Linked DNA regions of Hyalangium ruber. The protein of the gene in region 1 interacts with the protein of each later gene in a pairwise test. Links are inferred from orthologs where the notes say so. Each region holds a gene or a part of one and is shown on either strand. Other genes may lie near its edges.

Region 1 (7,782 bases):
TTACAACCCTGGCAGGCAGGTTGACTGCCTGGCCGTAGGTTGCGCTCTCGCACGACACGCTTCATCGCCCGGGAGAATTCGAGAAGCGTTTGAGGCGCTCACTTCCCCAGCTTGAGTCCGTGCGGACGCGCCAGGAGGCGATCCACGTAGGCCTCCAGCTTGGGCCGATCCGGCGTGCCACCAAACCGACGTGCCCAGATGAACATCGAGCCGATCATCACATCCGCCGCGGTGAACCAGTCGCCGAACAGGAAGGGACCCGCGCCCAGCTCGCCTTCGACGACGTCGAGGGCCGTCTTGAAGTCGGTCCACCCTCGCTGAGGAGGCGTCTCGAGCTTCATCAAGCTGTCCCCCATGGCCGGCTCGAGCTGCGAGGTCGAGTACACCATCAGCGACAGGTAGCGCCCGCGCTGAGGGTCGCCGATCCGGGGTGCCAGCTTGGCCTCGGGGAACTTGTCCGCCAGGTACAGACAGATCGCCGTGTTCTCGAAGAGCTTGGCATCTCCATCCACCAGCGCGGGCAGCTTGCCTGCGGGGTTGATCTTCAAGAACTCGGGTGTCTTGTGCTCGCGCTTCTCGAGGCTGATGGGCACGAGCTCGTACGGAGCACCGCACTCATCCAACATCCACTTGGTGATGGTCGCACGACTCTGGGGATTGAAGTAGAGCTTCATCGTGAGGAACCTGCCGGGAAGGGTGGACGGCGCGCGAGCTTGTCCCCTCGACACCGTCTCCTCAAGCGAGAGCTGCGACTGACTGTCCCCTGGCAATAGGCTGTAAATCTGGCTGCATCGGTGGCCGGACTCAGCTCCAACTGCCTGGAGCTATTGGGGATTTTCTGTGCGCTGAGTCGCGCGGGGAACGGAAGGAGGCCCGCGCCCCGCCTCGTCCTTTCGGGCAGGGCTGCGTTCGAGGCATTCGGGCCGGGATGTGCGAGCATGGGCCGAGTTGGGGGGCAGCCCCGGTCTTCGACAAGGGAGGAATCGCGGTGGACTGGTCGGCCTATGCACGCGAGCAGGGACTGGGTCGCGAGGTGGGAGACAACCTCGCCCGCGCCGCGCAGCTGTCACGAAGCCCCGTGCTGACAACGGGAGATCTGCTGCGCGCCCTGGTGCGGGACACGGGCCACGCGGGCACGGCCTGCGCCGCGCTCGGGCTCGAGCCAGCCCGGGTGGAGTCGGCCCTCGAGGAGCTGGCCCTCGCTCCCGAGCCGCTGCTGCGGAACGTGATGGAGCTGTCCGGCCCCACCGTCTCCGCCACCCTGCACGTCCAGGACGAGGGCAACCTGCTGGGCCTGCAGACCTCGGGCGCGCTGCTGCTGACGCTCCGGCCGGACCGACCGGAGGTGGCCTCCGAGTCCGTGGATCCGCTGGACACCCCGGGGCACGGAGAGCTGGCCCTGGAGATGCTGGGCATCGGGCGCCTGCCCCTGCGCGCCGCCGTGCTGGAGGCCATCGCCCGCAGCCACCCGGACACCCGGGACTGGGAGACGCGGAGCCAGAGCTTCCTGCGCCTGAGCCGCTTCCACACGGTCTACCCCTACCCCGGCGAGAAAGAGCCGCCCCCGGCTTCGGCCGAAGCGGTGGAGGAGGCCGCGCGCCTGTCAGCCATGGCGGTCCACTACCTCCACGCGTCCGCCGAGGACCTCAAGTGGCTGGGCACCGCGCTCTATGACGAGCGGAAGAAGTGGTTCGTCGTGCGCCTGGTGCGGATGACGGAGTCACTGCCCCAAGCACTGCTGGAGCCGCTGGTGTGCGCGGCCATCTACGAGCAGGACCCAAGCCGCAACCGCCACTTCGTGGAAGCGGCTGTCCACGGGGTGGGCCAGTCGGCCGTCCACGAGCGGCTGCTCTGGTACATGCGCCAGGGCGTGGACGCGGAGAAGTCCGGCGCCATGCGTGCCCTCTATTGGTGCCCGCCGCCGGACGCGGCCTCCGTGAAGGAGACGGCGCGCTGGCTGCTGGACGCGTTCATCCGCGAGTCCGACCTGGACGTGCAGCGCAACGCCCTGTCGAAGCTGGCGCTGATCGACTGGCGCGCCATGGACGCAGGGCTGCAGGCCCGGCTGGGCGATGTGCTCCACCGCGCCGCGTCCCACCCGGACGTCTACATCCGGCACCGGGCCGACGTGCTCCGGGGCGAGGCGAAGGACCTCCTGCCGCAGCCAGCTCCGGCGCGGTAGGCCCGCTACGACAGGTCCGAGAGCCGCTCGTCGATCTCCTCGGCGAGGCTGGGGTGGCTCTGGGCCAGCGCCACCTCCCGCGCCCGGGTGAGCACCTCGCGGGCCTGCGGGTTCTGCCCTGCCCCGGCGTAGGCGTCGCCCAGGGAGACGAGGGCCGCCGCGTACTGGGGGTCCAACCGGGTGGCCGCCTCGAGGCTCTTCACCGCCTCGGCATACTCCCGGCGCTCCAGCAGCAGCTTGCCGAGGGAGAAGTGGGCCATGGGCGAGTCAGGGAACTCGGCCGCCATCTGCTTGAACTGCTCCAACCGGGCATCGCTCATGCGCCTCTGATAGAGGAGAGTCATGACGGTTGCCAAGGAAGACGTGCGGGCCCTCGCCCAGGCCGCTCGGGAGGCCTCTCGGGCGCTCGCCATCGCCTCTACCGAACAGAAGGACGCCGCCCTGCGCGCCATGGCCCGCCACCTGCGCAAGGCCGCCCCCACCCTGCTCGCCGCCAACGCCGAGGACGTGGCCGCCGCGCGCACGGCGGGCAAGAACGCGGCCTTCCTGGACCGGCTCCTGCTGGACACGGGCCGCCTGGAGTCCATGGCCCGCGCCGTGGAAGCCGTGGCGGACCTGAAGGACCCGGTGGGCGAGGTGACGGAGACGTGGAAGCGCCCCAACGGGCTGAAGGTGGCCAAGGTGCGGCTGCCGCTGGGCGTGGTGCTGATGATCTACGAGTCGCGGCCCAACGTGACGAGCGACGCGGCGGCGCTGTGCCTCAAGAGCGGCAACGCGGTGCTGCTGCGCGGCGGCAGCGAGTCGGCGCGCTCCAACCAGGCCATCGCCGAGGCGCTCTCGGCGGGGCTCCAGGAGGCGGGGCTGCCGGCGCACAGCGTCCAGGTGGTGCCGGCGGGCGAGCGCGAGTCCCTGCTGGAGTTGCTGAAGCTGGAGGGCCTCATCGACCTGTGCATCCCCCGGGGCGGCGAGGGGCTCATCCGCTTCGTGGCGGAGAACGCCCGCATCCCCGTGGTGAAGCACTACCAGGGCGTCTGCCACGTCTACGTGCATGAGGCGGCGGACCTGGACATGGCCACGCGCATCACCGTCAACGCGAAGGCGAGCCGCCCCGGCGTGTGCAACGCGGCCGAGTGCCTGCTGGTGGACCGCGGGGTGGCCGAGCAGTTCCTGCCCGAGGTGGGACGTGCCCTGGTGGACAAGAAGGTGGAATTGCGCGGCTGCCCCACCACGGTGGCGGTGCTCACCCGCGCCGGAGTGCCGGTGACGCCGGCCACCGAAGGGGACTACGGGCACGAGTTCCTGGACCTCATCCTCGCGGTGCGGGTGGTGAAGGACCTGGACGCGGCGCTGGGACACATCGCCCGCTATGGCAGCGAGCACACCGAGGCCATCGTCACCGAGGACGAGGGGGTGGCGGGGCGCTTCACCCGGGAGGTGACGGCCAGCGGGGTGATGTGGAACGCCTCCACGCGCTTCAATGACGGGGGCGAGCTAGGACTGGGAGCGGAGATTGGAATCTCCACCAGCCGATTGCACGCCTTTGGACCGATGGGGCTGAGAGAATTGACGAGTCAAAAGTACGTCGTCCACGGCAAGGGGCAGGTGCGCTAGGGTGGCGCTCCACACATGGCACTGAAGAAGAAGAAGACGAGTTCGCCCAAGGCGAAGAGTGGCGCGAAGAAGGCGACGGGCGCGCGCAAGGCCCCGGCGGCGAAGAAGCCGGCGGCGCGCAAGAAGACCAGCCCCCTGAAGCCACCGCGCAGGAAGAAGGCGCTCCTCAAGGCGGCACCCGAGGTCGAGGCTCCCGCCGAGAACCCTCAGGCCAAGGCGCTGGCGCACAAGGTGGCCCGGCTGCTGCTCGACAAGAAGGCCACCGAGGTGCTGGTGCTGGACGTGCGCGGCATGGCCTCGTACGCCGACTACATCGTCCTGGCCTCGGGCGAGAGCGACCGCCAGGTGAGCGCCATGGCGGAGAGCGTCCGCACCAAGGTGAAGGAAGAGGACGCGCTGCACCCCACGGGCACCGAGGGCTGGGAGACGGGCCAGTGGGTGCTGCTCGACTACGGCGAGGTGGTGGCGCACCTGTTCCTCGCCGAGACGCGCGCCTTCTATGACCTCGAGGGCCTCTGGGCGGACGCGCCTCGGGAGAAGCTCGCCTGAAGGTAAGGCTGCTGTCGGTGGGCAAGGACCGCTCGGGCCTGTTCGAGCCCGGGGTGCGCGAGTACGCCTCGCGCCTTGCCCACTACACCCGCTTCGAGCTGGTGGAATTGCCGGAGGCGAGCGGCAAGAAGCTCAAGCCGGGAGATGCGAAGGCGGCCGAGGCCGAGGCCATCCTGAGCCGCCGCAAGCCCCAGGACTGGCTGGTGGCGATGGACGAGCGCGGCAAGCAGCTCGACTCGGTGGAGCTCAGCCGCTACGTGGCCAAGGCGCAGGATGGCGCCAAGGACCTGTACTTCGTCATCGGCGGGGACGAGGGGCTGGACGACACGGTGCGCCAGGCCGCGCACCTCACGCTCTCCCTGTCGCGGATGACGCTGCCGCACCGGATGGCCCGGCTGGTGCTCATCGAACAGATCTACCGGGCGTTCACCCTCCTCAAAGGTGAGCCGTACCACAAGTGACGCGCGGGGTGGCCCCGTCAGGCCGCGCGAAACCGGAGCGTCGGGCGCGTCATGATGACCGCGCCCACTTCGACTCCCCCGAGTGCCCAAGTCCGCATCATCGCCTCCTCGCAATCGTGGGTCGAAGGCGAAGCCGTCCGACAGCTCGAAGCCGTGGCGCGATCTCCCGGAATGCGCCTGGCGGTGGGCTTGCCAGACCTCCACCCAGGCAAGGGAGCACCGGTGGGCGCCGCGTTTGCCTCCGAGGGTCTGCTCTATCCGTACCTGGTGGGCAATGACATCGGCTGTGGGATGGGGCTGTGGGACGTGGATCTGCTGGCGCGCAAGGCGAAAGCAGAGCGGTGGGCAGCGAGGCTGGACCTGGAGGGGCCGTGGGACGGGGACACGGATGGCTTCCTGGCCGAGCACGGGGTGAAGGCCTCGGGATTCGAGATGGCGCTGGGCACGGTGGGCGGGGGCAACCACTTCGCGGAGATACAGCGGGTGGACGCGGTGCATGACGGGAAGACGTTCGATGCGCTGGGGCTGAAGGGGGAGCGGTTGCTGCTGCTGGTGCATTCCGGCTCACGCGGCCTGGGCGAGGCGACGCTGAGAGCCCATGTGGACCGGCACGGTGCGGGAGGGCTGGCGCAGGACTCGGCGGATGCGCGGAAGTACCTGACGCGGCATGACCACGCGGTGGAATGGGGCCGAGCGAATCGCGCGCTGGTGGCCCGGCGGATGTTGGATGGGATTGGCGCCACTGGCCGGCGCGTCTTGGATGTGTGCCACAACAGCGTCACCCCGTTGAAGCTGGAGGGCTGTGCCTGCTGGCTGCACCGCAAGGGCGCGGCGCCCTGGGACCAGGGACCGGTGGTGATTCCCGGCAGCCGCGGCTCGCTGAGCTACCTGGTGCTTCCGGTGGGAGATGGCTCCGCGAGCGCGTACAGCCTGGCGCACGGCGCCGGCCGCAAGTGGAACCGCACCAACGCGCGTGAGCGGATGCGCGAGCGCTTCAGCGCCGAGTCCCTCACCCGCACCTCCTTCAAGAGTCACGTCATCTGCGAGGACCGCGACCTGCTCTTCGAGGAGGCGCCGCCCGCGTACAAGCCCATCGACCGCGTGGTGACGGACCTGGTGGAGGCGGGCCTCGTCCGGGTGGTGGCCACGCTGGCCCCCGTGCTCACGTACAAGACACGCGCCCACGCGCGCTCGTAACGGAGTCGACGGGGGACTCAGCGAGCGCCGGGAGTGAAGACCTCGATGCGCTCGCCCTGGAGCCGGAAGTCCTGCGTCCCCTCCTCCTCGCTCTTCAGCACGACGAGGGACTGCCCCTGGTGGCGGAGGCGGTGCGGCACCAGCGTGTCCGGCTCGGTGACGAGCTCGAAGATGCCGTTGAGCTGCATCCGCTCCACCGTCATCTCTGGCAGCGCGGATTCCGGCAGGCCCGCGTTGGCCTTCATGAAGGCCTTCATCCGCTTCACCAGCTCGAGCCCTCCCCGCTGGGTGCCCTCCGGATCCAGGGAGGCCTCCAGCGTCAGCAGCACGCAGCGCTTCTCCGACTCGCCCTCGGCGCAGGGGACGCGCTCCTTCAGCGTCAGGCGCTCCACGGTGTCCAGGCTGTTGCCGAAGAAGGGCACCGTCATCCGCCCCTTGCGCTCGACAGGCTTCCCCGGCTCGAGCGCGAGCCCGTTCCACTTGCCCACCAGCTCGTCCCACCGGTCCCGAGAGGCCTGCTCCAGCGCGCCGCCCACCAGCCCCCGCAGCTCCTTCTGTTGCTCGGGAGGAACGCCCTGGCTCTCGGCGTCCTTGAACATCTCCCCCAGCGCCTGATCCACGCCCTCGACACGCTTGAACTCTCCCGAGTCCCCCACCACCATGGTGGGCGTCAGCATCGGCTGGGCGGGTGTGGCTGAGGTGCTCGCCTCACCGGGAACAGGCACGGTGACGACCTTTCGCTCCTCCCCCATCCCCTCCATCCGGAGCTGGAACCGTCGCTCCTTGCGCTCCGGGGGCTGGGTGCCCTGGGCCTCCACGGTGGTGGAAGTCACCTGCGCCGTGAAACCCGCCGGCCATGCGAAGCGCAGGCCCACCGCGTCACCTGAGGGTGCTGGCGAGCCCTCGGCTCCCGAGGACGTCGCACAGTGAGGAAGCAACCCGGCGAGGGCCAGGGCGAGGACAACGCGGTGGAGGCGAGGCATGGGGGGCGGACTCTAGCCCCGGCGCCGAGAGGGGCTTGGAACTTTCGCCGTTCGGAGAACGACTGCCCGGCTGAGGAGCATGCACTTTTCGCCCCCAGCACGCGCCAGGGTGGTTAGGTTTGCCTCCCATGAAACCAGCGCACAAGGTCCTGCTCTGCATCCTGGATGGATGGGGCATCCGCAAGGAGCGCGAGGACAACGCGATCCTCCTGGCCGGAACCCCTCAGCTCGAACGCATCTCGCACGGCTACCCCTTCACCGAGCTACAGACCGCCGGCCTCGCGGTGGGCCTGCCCGAAGGGCAGATGGGCAACTCGGAGGTCGGCCACACCAACATCGGCGCCGGCCGGATCGTCTACCAGGACCTGGTGCGCATCAACCGGGCCGCCGCCTCGGGGGAGCTGGGCAGCAACCCCGTCATCCGCGCCGCCATGGACAAGGCCAAGTCCGAGGGCAAGGCCTTCCACCTGCTGGGGCTCGTCTCTCCGGGCGGGGTCCACTCCTCGATGGAACACCTGTACGCGCTGCTCAAGGCGGCGCGCGAGCGGGGCCTGCCCCAGGTCTACATCCACGCCTTCCTGGACGGGCGCGACACGCCGCCCCAGAGCGCGCTGGGCTACGTGGAGGAGCTGGAGCGCTTCCTCAAGGAGACGCACGCCGCGCGCATCGCCACCGTGGGCGGGCGCTACTACGGCATGGACCGCGACAAGCGGTGGGACCGCGTGAAGCTGGCCTATGACGCCCTGGTGTTCGGGCAGGGCCCCAAGGCGCCCGACGCGCTGTCGGCCATCCGCGCCTC
Region 2 (6,488 bases), on another replicon or contig:
ACCGGGCCAACGGCAAGGTGATGGTGGGTTCGAGCCTCAACCTGCCGGGCGCACTCAACCGCGTCCGTTTCGAGCTGACGACTGGGATGCACCGCACCTACCCGGCGCTGCAGGAGGACTGGCAGCACCACGGCGCCGATGCGTTCTCCTTCGAGGTGCTCGACGTGCTGCCTCCCCCGGAGGAGCCGGGCGCGGACCTGAAGGAGGAGCTGCGGGTGCTGGAGTCGCTCTGGCTGGAGCGGCTCCGCCCCTACGGAGAGGCCGGCTACAACACCTTGCCGGACGAGGTCACGGCGCGTTGAGCGCCGCCATCCGCGTGCCCACCGTGAACAGGCGCTGGCGCAGGGCTGGGGGGTCGAGGACCACCACGCCCGCGCCCAGGCCCGTGAGCTGATCGGCGGCTACCTCCTCGCTCTCCATCTGGAGCTCCACCGTGCGCCAGCCCTCGGCGTCCGGTGGGCCCGCTTCGGCGAGCATCCGGTGAACGGCCTCATGCGGGAGGAGGCGGGGCAGGTGTCTCTGGGCCTCGGGCGAGAGACGGACGCGACAGGGATAGATGAGCAGCGACTTGTCGAACGCGGCGGAGGATTCGGCCCACCAGGTGGCGAGCTCGAAGCCGTCGGGGCGGAGGAACGTCTCGGCCAGGACTTCCGCCTGGCGGATCCGGCTGAGCCGGTACGTCTTGATGGCCTGTCGGTGCCGCGCCACGAGGTACCAGGTGCCCGCCTTGAGGACGAGGCCGAGCGGATCCACGCGCCGGCTGCCCGGCGGCTCCCCGTAGCGGAACTCCAGCCTTCGCGTCGCCCAGACCGCCTCGGCGGCGGCGGGCAGCGCCTTCAGCGGCTCGGGCCGGCTGAACCAGCCGGGCGCATCGAGCAGGAAGCGCTCGCGGATCCGCCCGGCCCGGCCGCGCAGCTCCGCTGGAAGGGTGGCATCCACCTTGGCCCTGGCGCTCACGGCGACCGTGGCCAGGCCCAGGTCCGTGACGGCCTGCGGAGCTCCGGACAGGAACAGGGCGCTCGCCTCATCGGCGGTCAGGCCATCGAGGCGCGTGCGCCAGCCCTCCATGAGACGGATTCCTCCCTGGGGGCCCGGCTCGGTCCACACCGGCACCCCAGCGGCCAGCAGCGCCGCCACATCGCGGTAGAGCGTACGGACCGAGACCTCCAGCTCGGTGGCGAGCTGCGCCGCCGTGGCATGGCCACGCCGCTGGAGGATGAGGAGGAGGGCAAGGAGCCGGCTGGACCGCATCGCCCTCCACCATGCCAGAAAGTCCCTGACAGGGGCTGTCAGGGATTCGCCGGGAGCCGGACAGTGGCGACGGCGCCGCCGCCCTCTCGGGAGGCGAGGTGGATGGTGCCGCCATGTCGGATGACGATCTCCCGACTCAGGTAGAGCCCCACGCCCAGCCCCTCCACGCGGCTGATGCTGATCAGGTTGCCTCGGCTGAAGCGACCGAAGAGCTCCTCGCTTCCCCCGGGCCCCAGTCCCACGCCGCGATCGCGCACCTCCAGCACCGCCGCGCCTTGCTCGCGCCGCAGCCGCACCTCCAGGGGACCGCCCTCGGGGCTGTAGCGGATGGCGTTGTCCATCAGGTTGTAGACGACCTGCTCCAGGCGCGTTCCGTCCCAGCAGCCCTCCACCGGCTCCAGCGCCAGCTCCAGCCGGTGCTCCGGGGCGGAGTTCGCGCGGGCCTCCGCCACCCGGCGCACCAGCGCGGACAGCTCCAGCGGCATCGGGGTGAGCGCCAGCTTGCCGCCGGCCAGCTCGGACACGTCCAGCATCTGGTTGATCTGCCGCGCCAGCCGATCCACCTGCCGGTCCAGCACCTCCATGCTCTCGGCGCGCACGCCATCCATGCGCAGCCGCTGCAGCCGGAGCTTGAGGGTGGCCAGGGGCGTCTTGAGCTCGTGGCTGGCGATGGAGAGGAAGGCGTCCTTCTCCTGGTTGGAGCGCTCCACCTCTTCCAGGTGTCGCACGAGCCGCTCGGCCATCTGGTCGAAGGCCGCGCCCAATTGCTCCAGCTCCATCGCGCCCGTGAGGTGGGGGCCGATGGAGGCGTGTACGTGGCGCTCACCCGAGGCCAATCGCCCCGCGGCCTGGGAGACGGCGGCCACGGGGCGGGACAGCAATCTCGCCAGCATCCGAGTGGCGGGGAAGGTGAGGACCAGCGCCAGCCCCAGCGTGGCCAGCAGCGCGCGGTAGGCGCTGACGACGCCCCGGTCCAGGTTGCTCAAGGGCTGCTCCACCACCATGCGCCAGCCCGGCTGGAGAAGGGGGGCCACGGCGATGTGGCGCCTGCCCTGCACCCGCTTCATCATGGCCGCCTTCGGCTCCAACTCGTAGGTGCCCGAGCCCCTTCCGGGGTGTGCTTCCAGGGCCACGCCCAGGGGCGTGCCCCGCAGCGATTCCACCTCCAGCGAGGGAGGAGCGGCGGTGTCGAAGGCCACCTGATCCGAGGGGTCCAGCAGCAACGCACGCTCCCCCGGCTCGAGCTGTTGCCGCGCCAGGGCTCGCATTCGGGCCAGGTCGAAGGCCAGCACCGTGTAACCCTCGAACGTGCCCCGGCGGAGCAGGGGAGAGACGGCCACCGCCACGGGCCCGCTCACCGCACCCCGGCCGGAGAAGAGGTTGCTCACCAGGGGTTGGTGCGTGCGGCGCACTTCTTGGAAGTACTCTCGATCGGAGAAGTTCCTGCCCGCGACGGGAAGTCCTTCCAGTCCCAAGGGGGGCCAGGAGGCCAGCACCTGGCCCTGGGCGTCCCCCACGGAGCCGGTGAACGCGGAGGGCGAGCGGCGCACCCAGTCCTTCACCAGCACCTCCATCTCTTCCGGGGAGGGCCGCGCGCCTTGCTGCTCCCAGCGCGCGCGGAGCACGTCCGCCAGCAGCTCGGTATCGGCGACCGTGGAGTTCAGCTCGGCCGACACCGTCTCGGACAGCAAGTGGGCGGTGAACATGCCCTGGGAGTCCATCCGCTGGCGCTCGGCGGCATAGCGCGCTCGGCCCTCGGAGACGCCCACCACCAGCAGCGGCAGCGCCAGCACGAGCACCAGCGCCGAGCCCACCGCCGAGGTGAGCGAGAAGGAGCGCAGCGACGCGGGCAGCAGTGGCCCGAGCCGGGCGCGCCCCGCCGGCGTCATCAGCGCCACCTGGGTCAGCAACGCGGGCAGCAGGCTGTTGAGGGCATATTTGAGGGCGATGCCGAGCGCGTTCTCCAGGGAGACGTCCAGGCCCAGCCAGTAGGTGAGGGCGACGGCGGGGATGCCCGCCAGCCAGAAGAGGGCATCGGCCTGCAGGGGCCAGTAGCGCCGGGTGAGCGCCCCCAGCACCGCCGCCTCCACCATGGTGGTGATCCAGCCCCAGGGATGGCCCCACAGCTCCAGGGTGAACGCCCCAGCGAGTCCAGCCGCCAGCGCCGCCGCCCAGGGCCCCAACAGCAGGGAGGCGGGGATGACGATGAAGAAGCCCAGCAAGATGTGCATGCCGGGCAGGACTTCCACCGGCAGCCGGTTGAGGCCGTAGCCCAACACGCCTACCGCTAGCGCTCCGGCGATCCGTGCGCGCCCGGTCATTGCCTGCGTCTCTAGCGTGGCGCGAGGGGCCCTCCAACCTCCTTTTCGGGAGAGTGTTGGCCGCCCTGCCTGGGCTGTTCGCAGACGGACGATGACGCGGAGGGCTAGGGGCGCCTAGATGGAGAAGTCCCCCACGAAGACGCGGGCCGAGCGCACGTCGGCGTGGACCGAGTCGCCCTCCACCACGCCGAGCTCCTCGAACTCGCCGCGAGGCACCTCGACGGCGACGGTGTCCCCGTTGGGCAGCTTGAGCAGCACCTTCACGTAGCCGCCCACGGACTTGAGCCGCTCCACCCGCACCGCCGCGTTGCCGTTGAGGCCGTTGCCCGCGGGCTTCTTCGCCAGCTTGATGTCGTGCGGCCGGACGAACGCCTGGACGGCCTGGCCCTCCCGCGCGCTCTGCGGCGCCGCGACGATGAGCGCGCCCATCTCGGCCCGGCCCTCGCGGACCTGGCCCTTGAGCATGCTGTTGCCGCCCACGAACGAGGCGACGAACGGCGTGGCCGGCCGGTCATAGATGTCCGCGGGTGCGCCCGCCTGGGCGACGCGCCCTTCGGACATGATGACGACGTGCTGGGAGATCTCCAGCGCCTCCTCCTGATCGTGCGTCACCAGCAGCGTGGTCACCCCCGTGAGGGTGTGGAGCTCGTGCAGCCACTCGCGCAGCTCCACGCGCACCCGCGTGTCCAGCGCGCCGAAGGGCTCGTCCAGCAGGAGCAGCCGGGGACGGATGGCCAGCGCCCGGGCGAACGCCACGCGCTGCCGCTGCCCGCCCGAGAGTTGCGCCGGGGTGCGCTGCCCCAGCTCCTCGAGCTGCACCAGGCGCAGCATCTCGTCGACGCGCGCCTCCACCTCGGCCTTAGACTGCCGGCGCACGCTCAGGCCGAAGGCGATGTTCTCCCGCACCGTCATGTGCCGGAAGAGGGCGTAGCTCTGGAACACCACGCCGATGCCACGCTGCTGCACCGGCAGCTCCGTGCAGTCGGTGCCATCGATGAGTACCCGCCCCGTGTCGGATGTCTCCAGCCCGGCGATGAGCCTCAGGATGGTGGACTTGCCGGCGCCCGAGGGGCCCAGCAGGGTGGTGATGGCGCCTGTGGGGGCCTCGAAGGAAACGTCCGCCACCGCGGGCGAGCCTCCGGCGGTGAAACGCTTGGTCAGCTTCTCGACGATGACGCTCATGATTCCTGCGCCCTCCACTCGACGTACTTCTTGATGGCCAGGGTGATGAGGGCCAGCACCGTCAGCAGTGAGGCGACGGCGAAGGCTCCGACGTAGTCGTATTCGTTGTAGAGGATCTCCGCGTGCAGCGGCAGCGTCGTGGTGACGCCGCGCACGTGCCCGGAGACCACCGACACGGCGCCGAACTCGCCCATCGCCCGCGCGTTGCAGAGGATGACGCCGTAGAGCACGCCCCACTTCACCTTGGGCAGGGTGATCTGCAGGAAGGTGCGCAGGCCGCTGGCGCCCAGCGTGAGAGCCGCCTGCTCCTCGTCGCTGCCTTGGGCCTGCATCACCGGCAGCACCTCACGGGCCACGAAAGGGAACGTGACGAAGAGCGTGGCCAGGACGATCCCCGGCACCGCGAAGATGATCTGCAAGTCCCGCTCGGCCAGCCACGGGCCCAGCCAGCCCTGGCGTCCGAAGAGCAGCACGAAGATGAGCCCCGCGATAACGGGCGAGACGCTGAAGGGCAGGTCGATGAGGGTGAGCAGCAGGCTCCGCCCCGGGAAGCGGAAGCGGGCGATGAGCCAGGCCGCCGCGAGGCCGAAGACGAGGTTGAGAGGTACGGCGATGGCGGCGGCGAGCAGCGTCAGGCGGATGGCGGCCCAGGCCTCGGGCTCCAGGAGCGCGTCGAGGTAGGGCCCCACGCCCTTGGCGAAGGCGTGGTTGAAGACGGCCACCAGCGGCACGACGAGGAACAGGCCCAGGAAGAGCAGGGCGGTGCCGATGAGCAGCCAGCGCACCAGCGGGGTGCTGGCGTGGGCGTGCTTGCGTCGGCGGAGCTGGAGCGAGGAGACGTGCATGGCGGCGTGCTATCCCGGCCGGGTTTCCAGCCGGCGATAGCTCCAGCGCTGGAGCAGGTTGATGGCGAGCAGCATCACGAACGAGGCGACGAGCATGACGATCGCGATGGCGGTGGCGCCCGCGTAGTCGTACTGCTCCAGCCGGGTGATGATGAGCAGCGGGGCGATCTCCGTGCGCATGGGCATGTTGCCGGAGATGAAGACGACCGAGCCGTACTCCCCGATGGCCCGCGCGAGCGCCAGGGCGAACCCGCTCAGCAGCGCGGGCAGGATGCTGGGGAAGATGACGCGGGTGAACGTCTGCCACGGGGTGGCACCCAGGGTGGCGGCGGCCTCCTCCACGTCCGCGTCGATGTCCTCCAGCACCGGTTGCACGGTGCGCACCACGAAGGGCAGTCCGATAAAGGTGAGCGCGACGGCCACGCCCAGGGAGCTGAAGGCCACCTTGATTCCAGCCGCCTCCAGATAGCGCCCATACCAGCCATTGCTGGAGTACAGGCTCGTCAGCGTGAGCCCCGCCACGGCGGTGGGCAGGGCGAAGGGCAGGTCCACCAGGGCGTCCACCAGGCCCTTGCCCGGGAAGCGGTAGCGCACCAGCACCCAGGCCACCAGGAGGCCGAAGACGGCATTGACCGACGCCGCCACGAAGGAGGCGCCGAAGGTGAGCCGGTACGCGGCGAGCGCGCGAGGCGCCGCCACCGTGGCCCAGAACTGCTCCCACGTCAGGGTGAACGTCTTGAGGAACAGCCCACAGAGCGGGATGAGGACGAGCAGGCCCAGGTAGAGCCAGGTCATCCCCAGCGACAGCCCGTAGCCCGGGAGGATGCGGCGTTGTGCGCGCCTGGCCATGGTGGGACTCCGGCTCACTTCGCGCTGGGCGTGTAGATGA

What was found. Proteins that work in one complex are often made in the same cells at the same time.
Region 2: the proteins of SYV04_RS09875 (region 1) and SYV04_RS04835 interact in binary tests that used the Escherichia coli proteins (3 or more experiments, as listed by UniProt). The link is inferred for Hyalangium ruber from one-to-one orthologs.

The regions. Positions count from the first base shown.
Region 1 is NZ_JAXIVS010000003.1:228,173-235,954, forward strand. What follows is about bases 1,673-4,658. They hold SYV04_RS09875 (glutamate-5-semialdehyde dehydrogenase), read left to right. Parts: upstream 1,673-2,524; coding sequence 2,525-3,793; downstream 3,794-4,658. Other genes in these bases: SYV04_RS09865 (hypothetical protein), read left to right, coding at 1,673-2,182; SYV04_RS09870 (tetratricopeptide repeat protein), read right to left, coding at 2,188-2,526; rsfS (ribosome silencing factor), read left to right, coding at 3,809-4,342; SYV04_RS09885 (23S rRNA (pseudouridine(1915)-N(3))-methyltransferase RlmH), read left to right, coding at 4,339-4,658. Outside these bases: SYV04_RS09855 (immunity 52 family protein), read left to right, coding at 1-24; SYV04_RS09860 (glutathione S-transferase family protein), read right to left, coding at 99-674; more of SYV04_RS09865, read left to right, coding at 989-1,672; more of SYV04_RS09885, read left to right, coding at 4,659-4,803; SYV04_RS09890 (RNA ligase RtcB family protein), read left to right, coding at 4,855-6,000; SYV04_RS09895 (hypothetical protein), read right to left, coding at 6,018-6,983; gpmI (2,3-bisphosphoglycerate-independent phosphoglycerate mutase), read left to right, coding at 7,112-7,782. UniProt on the Escherichia coli protein: Catalyzes the NADPH-dependent reduction of L-glutamate 5-phosphate into L-glutamate 5-semialdehyde and phosphate. The product spontaneously undergoes cyclization to form 1-pyrroline-5-carboxylate.
Region 2 is NZ_JAXIVS010000001.1:1,192,747-1,199,234, reverse strand. What follows is about bases 2,721-5,693. They hold SYV04_RS04835 (sulfate/molybdate ABC transporter ATP-binding protein), read right to left. Parts: upstream 4,755-5,693; coding sequence 3,687-4,754; downstream 2,721-3,686. Other genes in these bases: cysT (sulfate ABC transporter permease subunit CysT), read right to left, coding at 5,609-5,693; cysW (sulfate ABC transporter permease subunit CysW), read right to left, coding at 4,751-5,599; SYV04_RS04840 (sensor histidine kinase), read right to left, coding at 2,721-3,572. In the rest of the region: SYV04_RS04850 (GIY-YIG nuclease family protein), read left to right, coding at 1-302; SYV04_RS04845 (helix-turn-helix transcriptional regulator), read right to left, coding at 289-1,251; more of SYV04_RS04840, read right to left, coding at 1,290-2,720; more of cysT, read right to left, coding at 5,694-6,448; SYV04_RS04820 (sulfate ABC transporter substrate-binding protein), read right to left, coding at 6,463-6,488. UniProt on the Escherichia coli protein: Part of the ABC transporter complex CysAWTP involved in sulfate/thiosulfate import. Responsible for energy coupling to the transport system.